Regions from separate parts of the Megamonas sp. Calf98-2 genome, predicted to be linked through region 1. Evidence: riboswitches for the same ligand, from Rfam matches in the RefSeq annotation. Region 1 holds a riboswitch; the other holds the start of a gene.

Region 1 (8,266 bases):
CCTACTTTTTCTAAAGCATTTCTAGCTATTTTATAATCAATTTCATTATCTCTTTCTAAAATTTTTTTATGTGGAGAACGACCCATTAATACTACATCTAAAACTTTAAAGTCAAAATTATAAAAATTATGTTGAGCTACTACAGCTAAATCTAATGCTGTCTGACGAAAAGACAATTCATCTATATTTTTTCCATTAAATAAAATTTTGCCTTCACTAGGTTTCAATATACGGTAAATACATTTTAAAAAAGTAGATTTTCCACTACCATTTGGACCTATTATTCCTAAAAACTCTTTATTTTTTACATCTATGTTTATACCCTTTAAAATTTCTTTATTCCCAATAAACTTTTTTACTTGTTCACTTATTATTTCCATTTAATTACCTCCAAAACCATATGTCTTCTTTATCATTAAATAAACAAAACAAGGAGCTCCTATCAAAGAAATCAAAATTCCTATTGGTAATTCAGTTTTTGGAATAATAATTCTACATAATCCATCAGCTAAAACAAGAAATATTGCTCCTGCTAAAGCCGATATAGGTACTAATTTTTTATGATCAGTACCGACTAACATCCTTATTATATGAGGAATAATTAAACCTACAAATCCAATCATTCCAGCAGCATAAACTACAAATCCTACAATTAAAGAGCTAACCAATAAATATACCTGACGATATATATGCAAATCCCGTCCCAATGTTATAGCTACTTCATCACCTAAAAGCATTAAATTTAAAATACGACTCTGTGTCCAAAAAAATAAGATAGATATCATTACTATTGGTGCAATTATAAAAATACTATCCCACTTAGCACCAGATAAACTACCCATTAACCAAAAAGCAATAGATTGCATTCCTTCTTTATTATTAGCAAAATACACAATAAAACTAGAAAAAGCACTACATACTGCACTTAATGCCATACCAGCTAATAATAATTTTATCGAATTAGCCTTTCCACCAAGATTAGCAATAAATACCACACCTAATGAAATAGTAAATGCTCCAATAAAAGCAGATATCCCTACAAAATTTTCACCCAAAGCAACACCAATACCTAGTAAAATAGCTGCTGTAGCTCCTAAAGAAGCTCCTGAAGAAATACCTAAAATATATGGATCAGCTAAAGGATTTTTTACAATAGCTTGCATAATAACACCACATACGGCTAAACCAGCTCCAACTATTGCAGCTAAAACTAGTCGTGGTAAACGCAATAACCAAATAATATCATGCACAGGTCCTTTTCCTATAGTTTCTATACTTGTACCACTTTGTAATTGTTCTATAATAGTGAAATATATTTTTTCTAATGGTAATTTTACTGTTCCTATACTTAAAGCCCAAAATAATATCATAATCAAAATAATTATCAACAACAAACAAATAAATAGATAATCTGTTTTTCGAAAAAATTCTTGCATTTTACTTCTCCTTATATAATTCTGGATATAAACCTTGTGCCATTATTCTTATACCATCATATGCTCTAATACCAGGACTATATATTGCATAAAGAGGTACAGGATATATTCTTTTATTTTTTACAGCTTTTAATCCTTGTAAAGCCTTATTTTGATAAATTCTATCTAAATACATACGTTCGTCACCATAGTGCTGTTCAGTAATAACGATAAAAATTACATCTGGATCTAAATCAATTAACTGTTCAAAACTAAAACGCTCTACATTAGGTTCCAATAATTCACCATTAACTCGTTGTAAAATATCACCAGCTAAAGTTCGTTCTCCATATACAGAAATATCTTTTCCTAAAAACTCAATAATAATTGCTCTAGGTTTTTTATTTATATTTTTAGTATGCTCTGTAACAAAAGATATTTCTTTTTTCATCTGTCCAACTAATTCATTAGCTCTATCTTTACGATCAAATATCTTACCCAAATCTAAAATATATTGATATTCTTCATCTAAACTATGTTTAGGTTTTATTAATATATTATCATTTATAGATTTTGTTGGAGCAGATGATTTAGCTATATATGTATTTACAGTTCTACTATTCCAATAATCTGTAGTTCCTGCCACTTTTGGTGCAAAAGTAGAATACCAACCTAAAATAAAATCTGGCTCTAACATTGTTATAGTTTCTATATCTAAATTTTGTAATCCAGTATAAGGGATTTTACTATATTCTTCTCGATATTCAGGTCGAAGATATTTCTTGTCAGGAATACCTGTTCCTGCCACAATTCTATCACCAACACCCAAAGCAATTAATGTTTCTACAGAGTTTTGCCAAAAAGCGACTACTTTTTGAGGTGGTTTTTTATATGTTAATTCAAATTCTTCATTTTTAGAGTTTATATTTTTTATTTTTATTGGATAATTATTTTCATTATATGATATATTTAACTGAGACTTTTTTTGTTCCCACAACTGTATAGTATCTGCATTTTCTTTTATAACAGGACTACAACCTGATAATATTATCAACAATACCATTAAATTTATAAATATAATATTTTTCATAAAAACCTCTATAGAAAAGTATAAAGTACACTAAATGTGTACTTTATACTCTTCTTATATTAAACTTAATTAAAATTTATATCTCATACCTACCATATAACAACGACCAGGTTGTGGTGCTGCGCCAATTCCATTATATGCACTATAAGCATTTTCATATGCTTCATTAGTTAAGTTAGTAATAGTTACATATGCTGTTGTATCATCATTAATTTCATAATTTAAATTCCAATCAAGTACAAAGAAATGCTTATCTGTGAATGCTGTTGTATCCATACCAGTATAATAATTAGCTAATAAACCTGTATACCATTTACCATTTTCATAAGATAAGTTAGCAATATAATGATTCGCCGGACGTAAAGCATTTATCATTGTATTAACATTAGAATTATCATCTAAATTAATATCTGGGTCAAACTGCATACCGTCTTTTGCTTTCCACTCATCTTTCATATGACTATATGCTAAGCTCAAATTCCAATGATCATCAAATTGATGGTCCATTGTTAAATTAATAGACTTTTTAGTTTCTTGTGCATTAACATTTTTATTCACAAAATCTTTGTCAACGTCAGACCATACAGAATAATTAGTAATAGCATTATCCATATCAGTCCAATCATAATGAAGTGCTACACTCGTTTTATCATCAATATCTTTGCGTACACCAAACGTCCATACATCTCCTTCTTCATCTTTTAAAGGAGCTCCATTTGGTGTATCTTTTCCATAATCTGCTGATTTTATTGGTCTATATACACTTGCCCATCCTAAATATGCACTAGTTGTATCATCAAAAGCATATTGTGTATTAATTGTTGGTGTAAAAATTATTGATGAAGTATTACCTTGAGATACTGTACCAGCATCATTTGTTTTATCAAAAGTACTATAATTAGAATAACGAATAGCTGGTGTTATATCCCATTTATCAGATAAATGTATTTTATCTTGCACAAATCCTAAAATGCTATCTCTTTCTACATGTGTAGTTTTCCACGTATTATCTTTTCTATTTAAACTTTTAGTATAAGTTTTAGCTTTGTCATAAGTTAAGCCAAATAATAAATCATTATTATCTATAGATTTACCATATTGAAGCTGTAATCCCTGATTTTTTTCATTATATAAAGTAGTAGGACCTGTTTTACTAAATTGATAATTATTTATAAAATCATCCCAAGCAGGAGAGCCTGGAAATGGCACAAAACTACCATCATCTGCTACCCAATCTGGATATCTATCAACACCCCAATAATGATGATCTTGATCATAAAAACGAATAAAGCTTTCCATACCATTTCCTTTATCAAATGTATATGTAATATCAATATCATTATTACGAAAAGCATTATATGAACCACTCAAAGCATCTAATACAAATAAATTTCTATAACCTGGATTCGTAGTATTACCAAATTTACCATCTTCGGTATCTTGAATAATTCTATTCCATTCTGTTTCATTCCAAAAACGATAATCCGGCGCAGTAATTGGATAGCCATCTTTGCCATTTCTATGATTATACCAAATACGTAGGTTTTCTGTATCACTAAAATCTTTATCTATGCGTATATTAGCGCCTTCTTCTTTAAATTCTGTACCCCTATAAGTATAATTTCCCCCAGTAAGACCATCTTTATATTTTGTATCGCCAGACATTTCACGATCCAATGATATAAAATATTTCCATGATTTATCATCACCAGCAGAACCAGAATAAGTTACATTATAATTATGTTTTTTCCATGAACCAGTAGAAAGATCAATAGTTCCTTGATTTTCATCTGCTCCTTTACGAGTAATAATATTAATTACTCCACCTGTAGCATCAGCTCCATAAACTGAAGCGCCAGGACCTTTAATTACTTCAATTTTTTCTACATTATTAATATTTACTACTTGATTTAAATCAACCATCGTTCTAGTCCCACTAGCATTAGAACTACCAAAACGAGTACTAGTAGCATTATCAACACGACGACCATCCACTAAAACAACTACACGAGAATCACCATTAATTGATAAACTATTATTATATGGTGCATAGCCATATTCTCCGCCCCTATATCCAGGGTTTTGAAAAGTCACACCAGGTATACGTTTAATAGCATCTGTTAAATCTTGATAATGACGTTTTTCAATTTCTTCACGAGTAATTACTTTAACATCTCCACCTGTACGATAATAAGACTGTTCTGTAATAGTATTACCAAATTGATCTTTTGTAGCATCCGCTTCTACTACTACAGCATCTAAAGTATATTCATTTAAATTTTCATCAAATGCCGCTTCGGAATATGTTGTCCAATTCATAATACCAAGAGTTACAGCAGCTGCTAGATATTGTTTTTTTAATCTCATTTTTAAACCTGACTTTCTTAATTAATATTTCAAAAATTTACTCCATTTATATAAGAAAAATTATAAATAGCATCTACATTCCAATCAGTCCAATTACCATCAAATTTACCTAAATTAAAAGTAATTCTTTTTTTACTATTTGGTGCTATCTTGCACATAGGCATTTTTTCTGGTTGTCCTACATATTGATAAGAAGTTCCATCATTATTCATAAATGTAATAATAGCTGTGAAATTATTTAATCTAGTAATTTTCAAATCATTTCGTAAATTCTCAAATTCTCCACTCATACATAAATTTTCTCCATCTTTCCATACTTTATAAGTTTTCCATTCTAAAATCATAGTATCTGATGAAGTTTCTGTTGCAAAACTAACTGTTGGAAAAATCATTATCAATAATAAAAAAATAATACATACTTGTCTTTTCAAAAATATCCTCCTCTCTATTTAATTAATTATTATGGTGCTTTATCAAATATTATCATCAAAAATATTCTAATATTTAATAACGAACCAAATAAAAAACCTTTCTGCTTAAAATACAGAAAGGTTTTATTTATAAGTAAAAAATACCTTTTTGCATACAGCAAAAAGGTATAGTTATACATATTCTTCACCATACCGTCTCTCGCAGTAACTTTTATTGGCTACTAAAATTAGGCAGTTCTTCTGGCTCTGCTTCACCGCTCATCTTGCCTTCCCAGTTTCCCAGTGACATATTTAAGACTCGCTCCACATTACAGCTACGGGATAGCACAGGTTTCACACCTGTTTCTCTATTAAGTATTGCTACACCTAACTTTATCTATATTTATCTTTTCATAGATTGTATTTATCTATTACAATTTTGCATTATAAATGATAATATAGTTAATGTCAATAAAAATTTAATCTAATTTTAATCTTTTACCAAATACTATTGTTTTTTTTTATAAAAAATGCTATACTTCTATGCAACAAATGAATAATTCATAATTTAGGTGTACTTTGTACTTAATAGAGAAATCGGTATAAGCCGATGCGGTCCCGCCGCTGTAAGGACGAGCTATATTTCATTTATGTCACTGGGAAACTGGGAAGGCGAAATTATGCAATGACTCCAAGCCAGAAGAACTGCCTATATTATCTTTCCGATTCCTGCGAGTGACATGGATAGGAAAATATATAATATTGCTGAATTTAAATTTATTTTATATATTTATGCCTTCCTTTCTTTTCAGGTTAGGAAGGTATTTTTATTTTTAGGAGGTAATATTTTGTCTGATGTATTAATGTATTTTGAAAAAGGTGGATTAGTAATGTATCCACTACTTATTTGTTCACTAGTTATTATTTTTATTGCTATTGAACGATATCTGTTTTATAAATCTATTGATTCTGGTCATTTATTTACTAAACAATATTGCGATATTCTATCTGGAGAAACGCTAGAAAAAGCTTTTGAATTTGCTAAAACACATAAAGGAGCTTGTGCTAATATTCTAACTCAAGCAAGTCCTTTGCCTACAGTAGAACGTACTGAGGCTTTTATGGAAATGAAGGGTAATATTGTAATGTCTCGTTTACGTGAAAAATTAAGTTATTTAAGTGTAATTACCACATTAGCTCCACTTTTAGGACTTTTAGGAACTATTGTTGGTATGATTACCACATTTAGTATTTTTAATATTCAAGCTGGCCAACCAATGGCCATTACAGGTGGTATCGGTGAAGCTCTAATTGCTACAGCTTCTGGTCTTTGTGTGGCAATTTTATCTTTATGTGTTCATTCTTATCTCTCACATAAAATGAACAATATTATCACTAATATGGAACAATGTTTTTCTGCTTTATCTGAGGCTAAAGTCAGAGGTGCTAATAAATGAAATTAAGAAATTATCGTGAGACTAAACAACCTGATTTAAATATCATTCCAATGATTGATATTATGTTTTTTTTATTGGTATTTTTTATGCTTAGTACGATGTACATGGTAGAACAAAAAACTATTCCTGTAAATTTACCACAAGCTACTTCTGCTACTATTGATAACAAAACTAATTTTACGGTAACCCTAAAGGATGATGGTAGTATTTATCTAGAAGACCAACAAACAGATATTCAAACATTATTAATGCAAGCAACTAAAGAGCAAAAAAATAATCCATCATTTGCTATTATTATTCGAGCAGATAAAGATATTAATTATGACAAAGTAGTTTCTTTTATTGATACATTAAAAAAAGCTGGTATCACTCGTTTTGGTTTAGCAACAAATGGAGCGGGTGGTAATTAATGGATGAACAAAAACGAAAGAAAATCAGTATAATTGGTTCATTTTTATTTCACATATTTATATTTCTTTTTATTTCTATCACTGGATTATTAAAATTCACTACTCTACCACAATATGATGAAATTGTGGAAATAACTTCTGTAAGCGGAAGTGGTGGAGGCAGTGCATCAGCGAATATCACAGACTCTACTTATACACCACCTTTAGAGCCTGCGCCAGTAGAGCAAGCTCCTATAACTCCAGATAGTATTTTACAACATTCTGACATAGCTACCACTAATGTAACTTATGAACAAATTCAAGAATTACAAGAAAAAGTGGAAAAACATGAAATAAGCACAGAGGAAGCAGTAATTGCTCCACCAATAAATAATAATGTTGAACATTCTAATCATCATAATGGTAATAATGCTACTATAAATACTAATGATGATACAGGTTCTGGTAATGGAACTGGTACAGACTCTGGCTCTAGTGAAGGAACAGGTGATGGTGAAAGTTCTGGATCAGGCAGTGGTTCTGGTGTAGGAGATAGCGATGATAATGTTTACAGTAACCCTGCAATTCCTCCCAGAATAGTAAAAAGTCCTACTCCAAAGTATCCTATTAAAGAACGCAATAATAAAATTGAAGGCGTATCCATAGTACGTTTTCTTATTGGTAAAGATGGTAGTATAGAATCTGCTGAAATAATTTCTTCTTCAGGAAGTTCTGCACTTGATGAAGCTGCTTTAAATACAGCATATAAATGGCAATTTTTACCAGCTAAAAATACTAACGGACAAGATGTTAGATGTTATGCTACTCAACCATTTACATTTCAATTAAAATAAAATATCTATATAAAAAAATAGACTAAATTCTGCACTATACAGAATTTAGTCTTAATTAATAAATAAATTAATACAACTAAAAATTTAATAATTATATATTTTTTTTATTTAATGCCGATTTTAATAAACTTTGAATAATTGAATTCGCCTGTTCTACAGAAGATTTCTTTCTCCCTAAAGAGTAATTCATCAAAAATTGTTGATAATCCAAAGAAGTAATATCTTTTAGTCTCTTTTGACCAAAATAATATTTACCAATATTTATATTATTAATAACTATAGGC
Region 2 (8,266 bases), on a different contig from region 1:
GGGCTTGCAATCCGTGCATGGGGCGAAGGCTTAAAAGTTTTAATTCTCCAATTCATCAAAGGCAGTTGGAAATATGGTGAATTAAAAGCTTTAGCTAAATTTGCTCCAGATATCACAGTGAAACAATGTGGTGAAGGTTTTACTCGCCGAGGCAATACAGATATAAAAATCCATCAAGAAGCTGCTAAAAAAGCACTTCAAGAAGCAAAAATGGAAATGATAAGCAATAAATGGGATATGATTATCTTAGATGAAATAAATTATGCTATTGATTTTGATTTAGTCAATTTAAAAGATGTCTTAGATTTAATCGCCGAAAAACCTGCTGATTTACATCTCGTTATGACAGGACGAAATGCCAAAGAAGAAATCATTCAAAAGGCTAATTTAGTAACGGAAATGAAAGAAATCAAACACCCTTATAAAGAAGGCATCAAAGCCCAAAAAGGTATTGAATTTTAAATTTAAACAAAAATGCACTCCAAGGAAAGTTTTCCTATTGGAGTGCATTTTTTAATTTTTTATCTTACCTAAAATGCGATTGCAAATAATAAATAATACAACCATATATAAACATAAAATACCAATAGACAATATAGAAATCTCTTGATTATGTGTGATAGCACGCAACAAAGTTGATGTATGTGTCAGTGGCAAAGCTTCAATAAAATAATGCAGTAATAATGGCAATTTATCCGTAGAGAAAAATGTGCCACATAAAAATGACATCGGCAATAAAATATACGTATTAAATCTTGCCATATCTTCAAAAGTCTGTACTATCATTGCTGCTGAAAAGCCAATTTCAGCAAAGATAATACAATTTATAATCAATACAATTATAAATAATGGCGTAATCGCAAATTTCGCACCAAATAAATAAGCTAAAACAACGATAATAGCCGAAGAAATCATACCACGAAGCACAGCAGCTAAAATCTTTCCTGCTACAAAAGCTATTGGTCGAATAGGTGATACTAAATATTCCTCTAAAGATTTATGGTATATACGCTCTGCATGTACAGGAGTCAAACTATTAAAAGCTATATTCATAGAATTTAAAGCCAAAATCCCTGGAACTAAAAAATCTAAATATGAACCAGTCCCTGTATTAATACTTCTACCTAAACCCCAGCCAAAAGCCACCATATATAAAATAGGTGCCACCATACGGCTTAAGATGAATTTTATCATGCGATGTTTCAATACTACCCAGTCTCGCCAAAAAACAGTCCAAATATCATATAGCATAATCAGCTCACCGTCCTTCCTGTCAATTCTACGAAGACATCTTCTAAATTGGAATGACGTATAGTTGTCGCTACATCTAAAGTTCCAGCAAAATCAGCACATTCTTTACGAGAATTAAAAAATTTATACTCTCTAGACTCTTCGCTATCCCATTCTACAACATATTTGCCAATTTGCTCACAAAGAGCCTTTGGCGTATCCAATTTTATTAAACTACCTTTATTTAAAATAGCCACTCTATTACATAGATTTTCTGCTTCTTCAATGTAATGTGTAGTCAAAACTACAGTAACACCATCTTTTGGCAATCGACGTATTAAATCCCAAATACGTCGGCGCACCTGTGGGTCTAAAGCCACCGTTGGCTCATCTAAAAATAAGATTTTAGGATTATGCATCAAAGCTCGCACAATCAATAAACGCCTTTTCATACCACCAGATAAACTTTTTACTTTATCATTAACTCTATCTTGAAGCTCTACATAATTTAATAATTCTTCAATGCGAGCATGGCGCTCACTTTTGGGAATGTGATGCAATCTTCCATGCAATTCCATATTTTCCCAAACAGTCAAATCCTGATCAAAATTTATATGTTGCGGTACTACTCCTATATATTTTTTTACATTTAATTCGTCGCTGAATATATCTTTTCCCTTATATAAAATTTCTCCAGCTGTAGGCTTTGTAAGCATGGTAAGCATGCGAATAGTTGTCGTCTTACCTGCTCCATTTGGCCCTAAAAGTCCAAAGATTTCACCTTCATCAATCGTCAAATTTAAATCTCTTACAGCCGTTTTTTCTATATTTTTACCTTGTTTATTTTTAGAAACAAAATTTTTCTTTAGGGATTTTATTTCAAGCATATTTATTCCCCTTATTATATTAATTTTTAACTAAAGATACTGGAAAAATTATTTTATCTTCTGGATTTTGACAGTTTTGATACATCTTAGCATTCACACCAAATACTTTAGCTAAATTTTCTACATCAAGTACAGTATTTGGCTCACCTTGCTCAAATACATGTTTATCTTTCAAGATAACTATATCATCAGCATACATACGAGCATGATTTATATCGTGTAAGACCATAATCACTGTCATTTTTTCGCGTTTATTCAATTCATCTACTATCTGCATGACTTCTATTTGATGAGCAATATCTAAATAAGTAGTTGGCTCATCTAATAATAAAATCTTTGGCTGTTGAGCAAGTGCCATTGCAATCCATGTACGCTGTCTTTCACCGCCAGATAAAGTGCTGACTAAGCGATGAGAAAAAGATGTAATATGTGTTTTTTCCATTGCTTCTTCAATAACCGCTTGCTCTTTTCTACTATTCAATGATTTAAACATGGAGCGATAAGGAAATCTGCCATAACTCACAAGCTCTTTTACCGTTAAATCTGTTGGTGTTGTCGCTCCCTGTGGTAATATTGCCATTTTCTTCGCTAGATTTTTTCTGGATAAATGCAAAATATTTTCTCCATCAATCAAGATTTCGCCTTTATATTGACGATTTAATCCTGAGATAGCTTTTAATAAAGTCGATTTACCACAACCGTTTGGCCCTATGATAGATGTCTTTTTTTCAGCTTTAAAATCAATATTAATTCCATCTAAAATCAATTTATCATATATTTTTATCATTAAATCAGATACTTTTAAATTAACCATATCAAAGCTCCTTTCTAAGTAAAAATAAAAAGAATGGAGCTCCTAATATCGCCATGAAAATTCCCACAGGCAATTCCAGTGGAGCAAAAGCTACACGGGCGAAAGTATCACTATAAGTAACTACAGCTATTCCCAAAAGTGCCGACGAAGGTATCAAGTAGCGATAATCTGAACCTACAATCAAACGAGCTGTATGTGGCACTATAAGTCCTACAAAACCTAATAAACCAGCTACAGATACAGCACTTGCTGCCAATAATGCTCCTATAGCAGTCAAATAAATGCGTGTTAATTCTACATTAACTCCTAAAGCCTTTGCTATATCATCACCCAATTGCAAAATATTCAAATGGCGTGAACCCAGCATTGCTAAAATAAATCCAATTAAAGCATAAGGCCAAATAATATCTACATGTGGCCATGAACGAGCCGATAAGCCCCCTACCATCCACATCAAAGCACCATGTATTCTATCACTATATAAAACTAAAATAGCGGAAATACCTGCACCTAAAAATGCTGATACTGCCACCCCTGCTAAAATAATACGCAACGGTCTTATACCATTTTTCCATGCCAATAAATAAATGCAAATAGCTGCAATCATAGCACCAACAAAAGCTATAGGCGTTATTAGATATTCCATAGCAGGAAATAATACAATCACTAAAATACCTGTAAGCCCTGCCCCAGAAGAAATCCCTATGATATGTGGATCAGCTAAAGGATTTTTCATCACAGCTTGTAAAATAGCTCCTGCCATAGCCAAATTCATGCCTACTAATCCTGCTACTATCGTTCTTGGCAATCTAATATTATATAAAATCTGCTGATGAGGACTATTTACACCATCGATAAAAATATTTTTCAATTCACTTATTGGAATAGCTACTGCTCCACTTATTATACTGCATATAATGCCCGAGCAAGCTAAAATGGCGAATACTATCATCATTAGTATTCGCCATTTATTAATCGCTATGCCAAATTTTGTGGTTTGTAAAACTTCTTGTTTTTGCATAGTCATATCAATTCACCATCAATTAAATTTATCTGGATAAACAAGCTTAGCCATAGCTTCAACCGCTTCTGGATAATGAATGCCTGGACTTAGTAAAAATAATTCCTGTGGCAAGAAATATACTTTCTTTTCTTTTACTGCTGGAAGAGTCTGCCATGCTGGATTATTTTCTACATTCTCCATCATAGATTTCTTTATAGTTTCTAGTTTTCCCATACTTGTAACAAAGATAACATCTGGATTTGCTGATACTAATGTTTCCAAACTATATGGCGCAGAAGTTGGATTGCTTTCTAGTGGAGTCAATCCCTTAGCAATATTTTCAAATTCCAAAATCTCTGCCGTTGAACCTGCAATACTACCTTCTAATTGTACAGTTACATTTTGAGCTGTACTATGTAGTATCGCTATACGTTTATGTTCATTTGGCAATTTGGCTTTTATTTCTGCTATTTTATTATCCATATCTTGTATCAAAGTTTTGGCTTTATCGGTATTTCCTGCAATCTGTCCTAAAACATCTACAGTATGTTTTACTTGGTCATACGTACGCATTTCAAGAACAACTACAGGAATACCATTTTCTTCAAATGTAGATACAAATTTATCATTCATACCCTTATAAGCAATTACTAAATCTGGTTGAGCTTCTATTACTTTCTCAATATTAATATTATAGACATTTCCTACTTGTGGTAGATTTTCATCTTCTTTGGGAATACCTGTTTTTGCTGATACCCTAGCCACTATTTTTCCATCAACAGCATGAAGTGGCTCTAAAAAAGATGCTGATAATGGTACTATTCTTTCTGGTTTTTTCGTCAAAACTACTTGTCTATCAGCATCATCTGTAATAGTTAAATAACTATCAGTTCCACTCGAAGCATTTTTTTCCTCTGTTTGACTACCACAACCAACTAATATTACTGAAAAACATATTACTAAAGCTAATATACAAAACAAACCATTTAATTTTTTCATAGTAACATTATCTAAGGCAATTAAATACCTTTACTCCTTCTAGTCAAAATAGTTGATAAATAATTTAATTTTTTATCTTTTTGAGCTTGTAAATCATTTATAATTTCTTCATCTGGAAGACCACAACGGCTTACAAGTACAGCATTATCCACCATATCATTTTCAGCTAAAGCATCTACTACTTCAGGATAATTTTTATAAACTTTCATCATTACCACATTATTAGAAACAGCTAAAGCTTTATCAATAGTTTCTTTATCAGCAGTTGCTGGAATTACACTGATGATATCATTGCCTTCAACTAAAGGATAACCTAATTTACTACCAATCGCACAAAATGCTGGCACACCTGGGATAGTTTCAATATTTATATCTTTTTCTTTTGCTAAAAGACGATATACATAAATATATGTACTGTAAAACATTGGATCGCCTAATGTTAAAAATACTACATTTTTTCCAGCTTGTAATAAAGCTAAAATCTCTTCTTTATTTTTCTGCCATGCATCAGTAGTTTCAAAATTAACTACCATTGGAAAAACTTGATATACAATTTCAATATCATCTTTTAAATAAGGTTTAGCTATGCTTAAAGCTACGCTACCATCTTTTTTTTCTGTTTTTGGTGCAATGAGTACATCAGCTTTTTCAATAGCTTTAATAGCTTTCATTGTCAATAATTCTGGGTCTCCAGGACCTACACCAATACCATAAAAAGTTCCTGCCATGATTAAAAATCCTCCTGCATAAAAAGGTATGTGACAAAATTTGCCACATACCTTACTGTATTACATTTTGCATATTTTAGTAGAAACTAAATTACTTAATAAAATAATGCTCTTATTTATTTTACACTTGGCATATAAAAGCGTCAAGCATACAGGATTTATTCAAAATCTATTATTTTTCTGCTTCAAGAGCGTTCCATGCTTCATTTGCTCTATCTACAAATAATTGACGAACGTTTTGGTTTTCACCAAGACCATGAATGTATGCGTCTACTTTAATACCTTCTTTTTCTAAGATGGATTTATGAGAATCTTCTTCTGCACCAGCCATATCATTATTTGCATGATCACCTGCAACCATCATAAGAGGCATCATTGTAACATGATTGATACCTTTTGCTTTTAATTGAGGAATAATATCTTCAAGAGATGGCCAGCCTTCAACTGTATAAATCATTACTTTACCATCATAAAGTTTATTTAAACGATCTTGCATTACAGAATAATAAGCATTAGATGGATCTGGTGTACCATGTGCCATCACTAATACTGCATCTTTTTTACCTAATTTTGGCATTTGAGAACCAATTGCTTGCATTACTGCTTCAACGTCATCTCTTTGACCTTCTTGACCCATCCAATACATAAGAGGTGTACCAATAGTCATTTTTTTGAATTGTGTTTTATAGATATCATATACAGCTGTTTTATAAGCATATTCCATACCAGGAATAACATCTAAGGAAGTAAGTGCTATACGATTATAGCCTTCAGCTTTTAGTTGTGCCAATGCTTCTTCTGGTGTAGGAATAGTAATACCTTCATTTGCTTTTACACGGTCAATAATAATATGAGAAGTAAATGCTAATACAACTTTTGTATTTGGATGTGCTTTTTGAATTTCTTCTACAGTAGCTTCAATTGTTTTTGCACGAGTATCTTTGTATGTTGTACCAAAGCTCATTACTACAATAGCATCTTTATTTGGAGCTTTTTGAAGTTCTGCATCAGTTGTATTATATGTACGTACACCGATTTCAGAAGCTTGTAAAAGTGCAGGAGTTGCTGTTTTTACTTCTGGATTTAAACTATATCCTGCTGCAAAAGATGTTGCAGATACTCCTGTTAAAGCTACACATGCCATAGATGCGATTAACATTTTTTTCCAATTAGATTTCATAATATCGTTCCTCTCTTAATTTATTTATAATGTCCTAAATTTGATATTTAAATAAATATTAAATACTTCATCTATTCGATTATAAAGTCATTATTGAGTATCACTTATTTCCATGAGAATATTATGGCTTATAGATAAAAAAAATCTCTACAAAATAAATATTCTTGTAGAGATAGTGTTTACTATAATAAATCTCCTACCTATCTCTCGCAGGTCATAACGGTGATTGACAAATAGGTAGTTCTTCTGACTCAAGTTCATCGCTTCTTCAAGCCTTCCCAAGAAATATCTCAGTGACATAAATTTGAAGTTGCTCACTTTCACAGCGGCGGGACCGTAGCAGCTTTTACTGCTTTCTCTATTAAGCCCAAAAGGGGCACCTATTCCACTCAATAAATATAAAATTGTTAGAAAAATAATTTCATTTTTACGATAACACTTAAGAGTATATCTGTCAAGACATTATTTATGTTCATCTACCATAGTCTCTGTAGCCAAACCAAATTTAGTTATCCCCACAGCTTTAAATTTATCTAATAATGCCATAATTTTTCCATAATCTACATTTTCATCAGCACGAATTACTACAGCAAAATTATTATTTTCTTCATATTTTTCTTTTGCACCTTGAAGTAATGTATCTTCATCTATCAATTTATTTTCTAAATACAAAGTGCCATCAGCTTTCATCGTGACTAAATAATTAACATTTGTTTGACTTTGGGCATTTTGCACTTTAGGCATATTTACAGGAATAGTTTTTAAATCCACCATGTATAGCGTGCTGAGCATAAAAAATACCAATAAGAAAAACATAATATCAATCATTGGTATAATCATGACTTCAGGCTTAGAAAACGCTCTTCTATCTTTTAAACGCATTGTTATTCACCTCTAGTTATATAACCTTCAATTAGTGAAAAAGCCTGTTCCATATCAGTTACGATACGATCTATTCTCTGCACAAAATATGCATGAATAGCCAAAGAAACAATAGCTACACAAAGTCCTGTAGCTGTTGCGATTAATGCTTCACCTACACCCCCAGTGATAGCAATAGCTTGACCTTCTTCTAAATTAAATACGCTAAAAGCTGAAATCATACCAATTATTGTCCCCAATAAACCTAATAAAGGAGCCATAGTAACAATTACATTTAAATAATAAAGTCTTTCTCTAAATTTAGAAATACTTATCCCTGATTGAACTTCCAACAACATCATCAAATTGATATTTTTATTTTGCATTTTATTGAAAGCAAAATCGACTAAAAAAGCTAAATCCCCCTTGCTATTTTGTGCTAAATTTCTAGCCTCTTCAATTTTATTATTAATCATCAATTTATAAAAATTTTGTGCAAAAGCTCTTCCTGAATCAGCTTTCATAAAATATAATAAGCGTTCTACACCAATAGTGATAATAAAA

The links. Region 1 has a riboswitch for cobalamin ahead of BMX03_RS05085 (MotA/TolQ/ExbB proton channel family protein). Riboswitches for the same ligand answer to the same signal wherever they lie in the genome.
Region 2: it holds a riboswitch for cobalamin, as region 1 does, so the genes downstream of both, BMX03_RS02325 (sirohydrochlorin cobaltochelatase) here and BMX03_RS05085 (MotA/TolQ/ExbB proton channel family protein) in region 1, are expected to answer to the same signal.

What each region holds. Positions count from the first base shown of each region.
Region 1 is NZ_FOCY01000012.1:50,379-58,644, reverse strand. Features, by position in the region: gene BMX03_RS05110 (ABC transporter ATP-binding protein) at 1-380, opposite strand, end outside; gene BMX03_RS05105 (FecCD family ABC transporter permease) at 381-1,436, opposite strand; gene BMX03_RS05100 (ABC transporter substrate-binding protein) at 1,438-2,505, opposite strand; gene BMX03_RS05095 (TonB-dependent receptor) at 2,575-4,872, opposite strand; gene BMX03_RS05090 (hypothetical protein) at 4,902-5,303, opposite strand; cobalamin riboswitch at 5,516-5,688, opposite strand; cobalamin riboswitch at 5,836-6,010, shown strand; gene BMX03_RS05085 (MotA/TolQ/ExbB proton channel family protein) at 6,131-6,739, shown strand; gene BMX03_RS05080 (ExbD/TolR family protein) at 6,736-7,149, shown strand; gene BMX03_RS05075 (energy transducer TonB) at 7,149-7,982, shown strand; gene BMX03_RS05070 (hypothetical protein) at 8,074-8,266, opposite strand, start outside.
Region 2 is NZ_FOCY01000005.1:239-8,504, reverse strand. Features, by position in the region: gene cobO (cob(I)yrinic acid a,c-diamide adenosyltransferase) at 1-462, shown strand, start outside; gene BMX03_RS02355 (ABC transporter permease) at 514-1,251, opposite strand; gene BMX03_RS02350 (ABC transporter ATP-binding protein) at 1,254-2,117, opposite strand; gene BMX03_RS02345 (ABC transporter ATP-binding protein) at 2,137-2,931, opposite strand; gene BMX03_RS02340 (FecCD family ABC transporter permease) at 2,933-3,958, opposite strand; gene BMX03_RS02335 (ABC transporter substrate-binding protein) at 3,971-4,933, opposite strand; gene cobI (precorrin-2 C(20)-methyltransferase) at 4,954-5,661, opposite strand; gene BMX03_RS02325 (sirohydrochlorin cobaltochelatase) at 5,834-6,841, opposite strand; cobalamin riboswitch at 7,060-7,240, opposite strand; gene BMX03_RS02320 (ExbD/TolR family protein) at 7,304-7,723, opposite strand; gene BMX03_RS02315 (MotA/TolQ/ExbB proton channel family protein) at 7,726-8,266, opposite strand, start outside.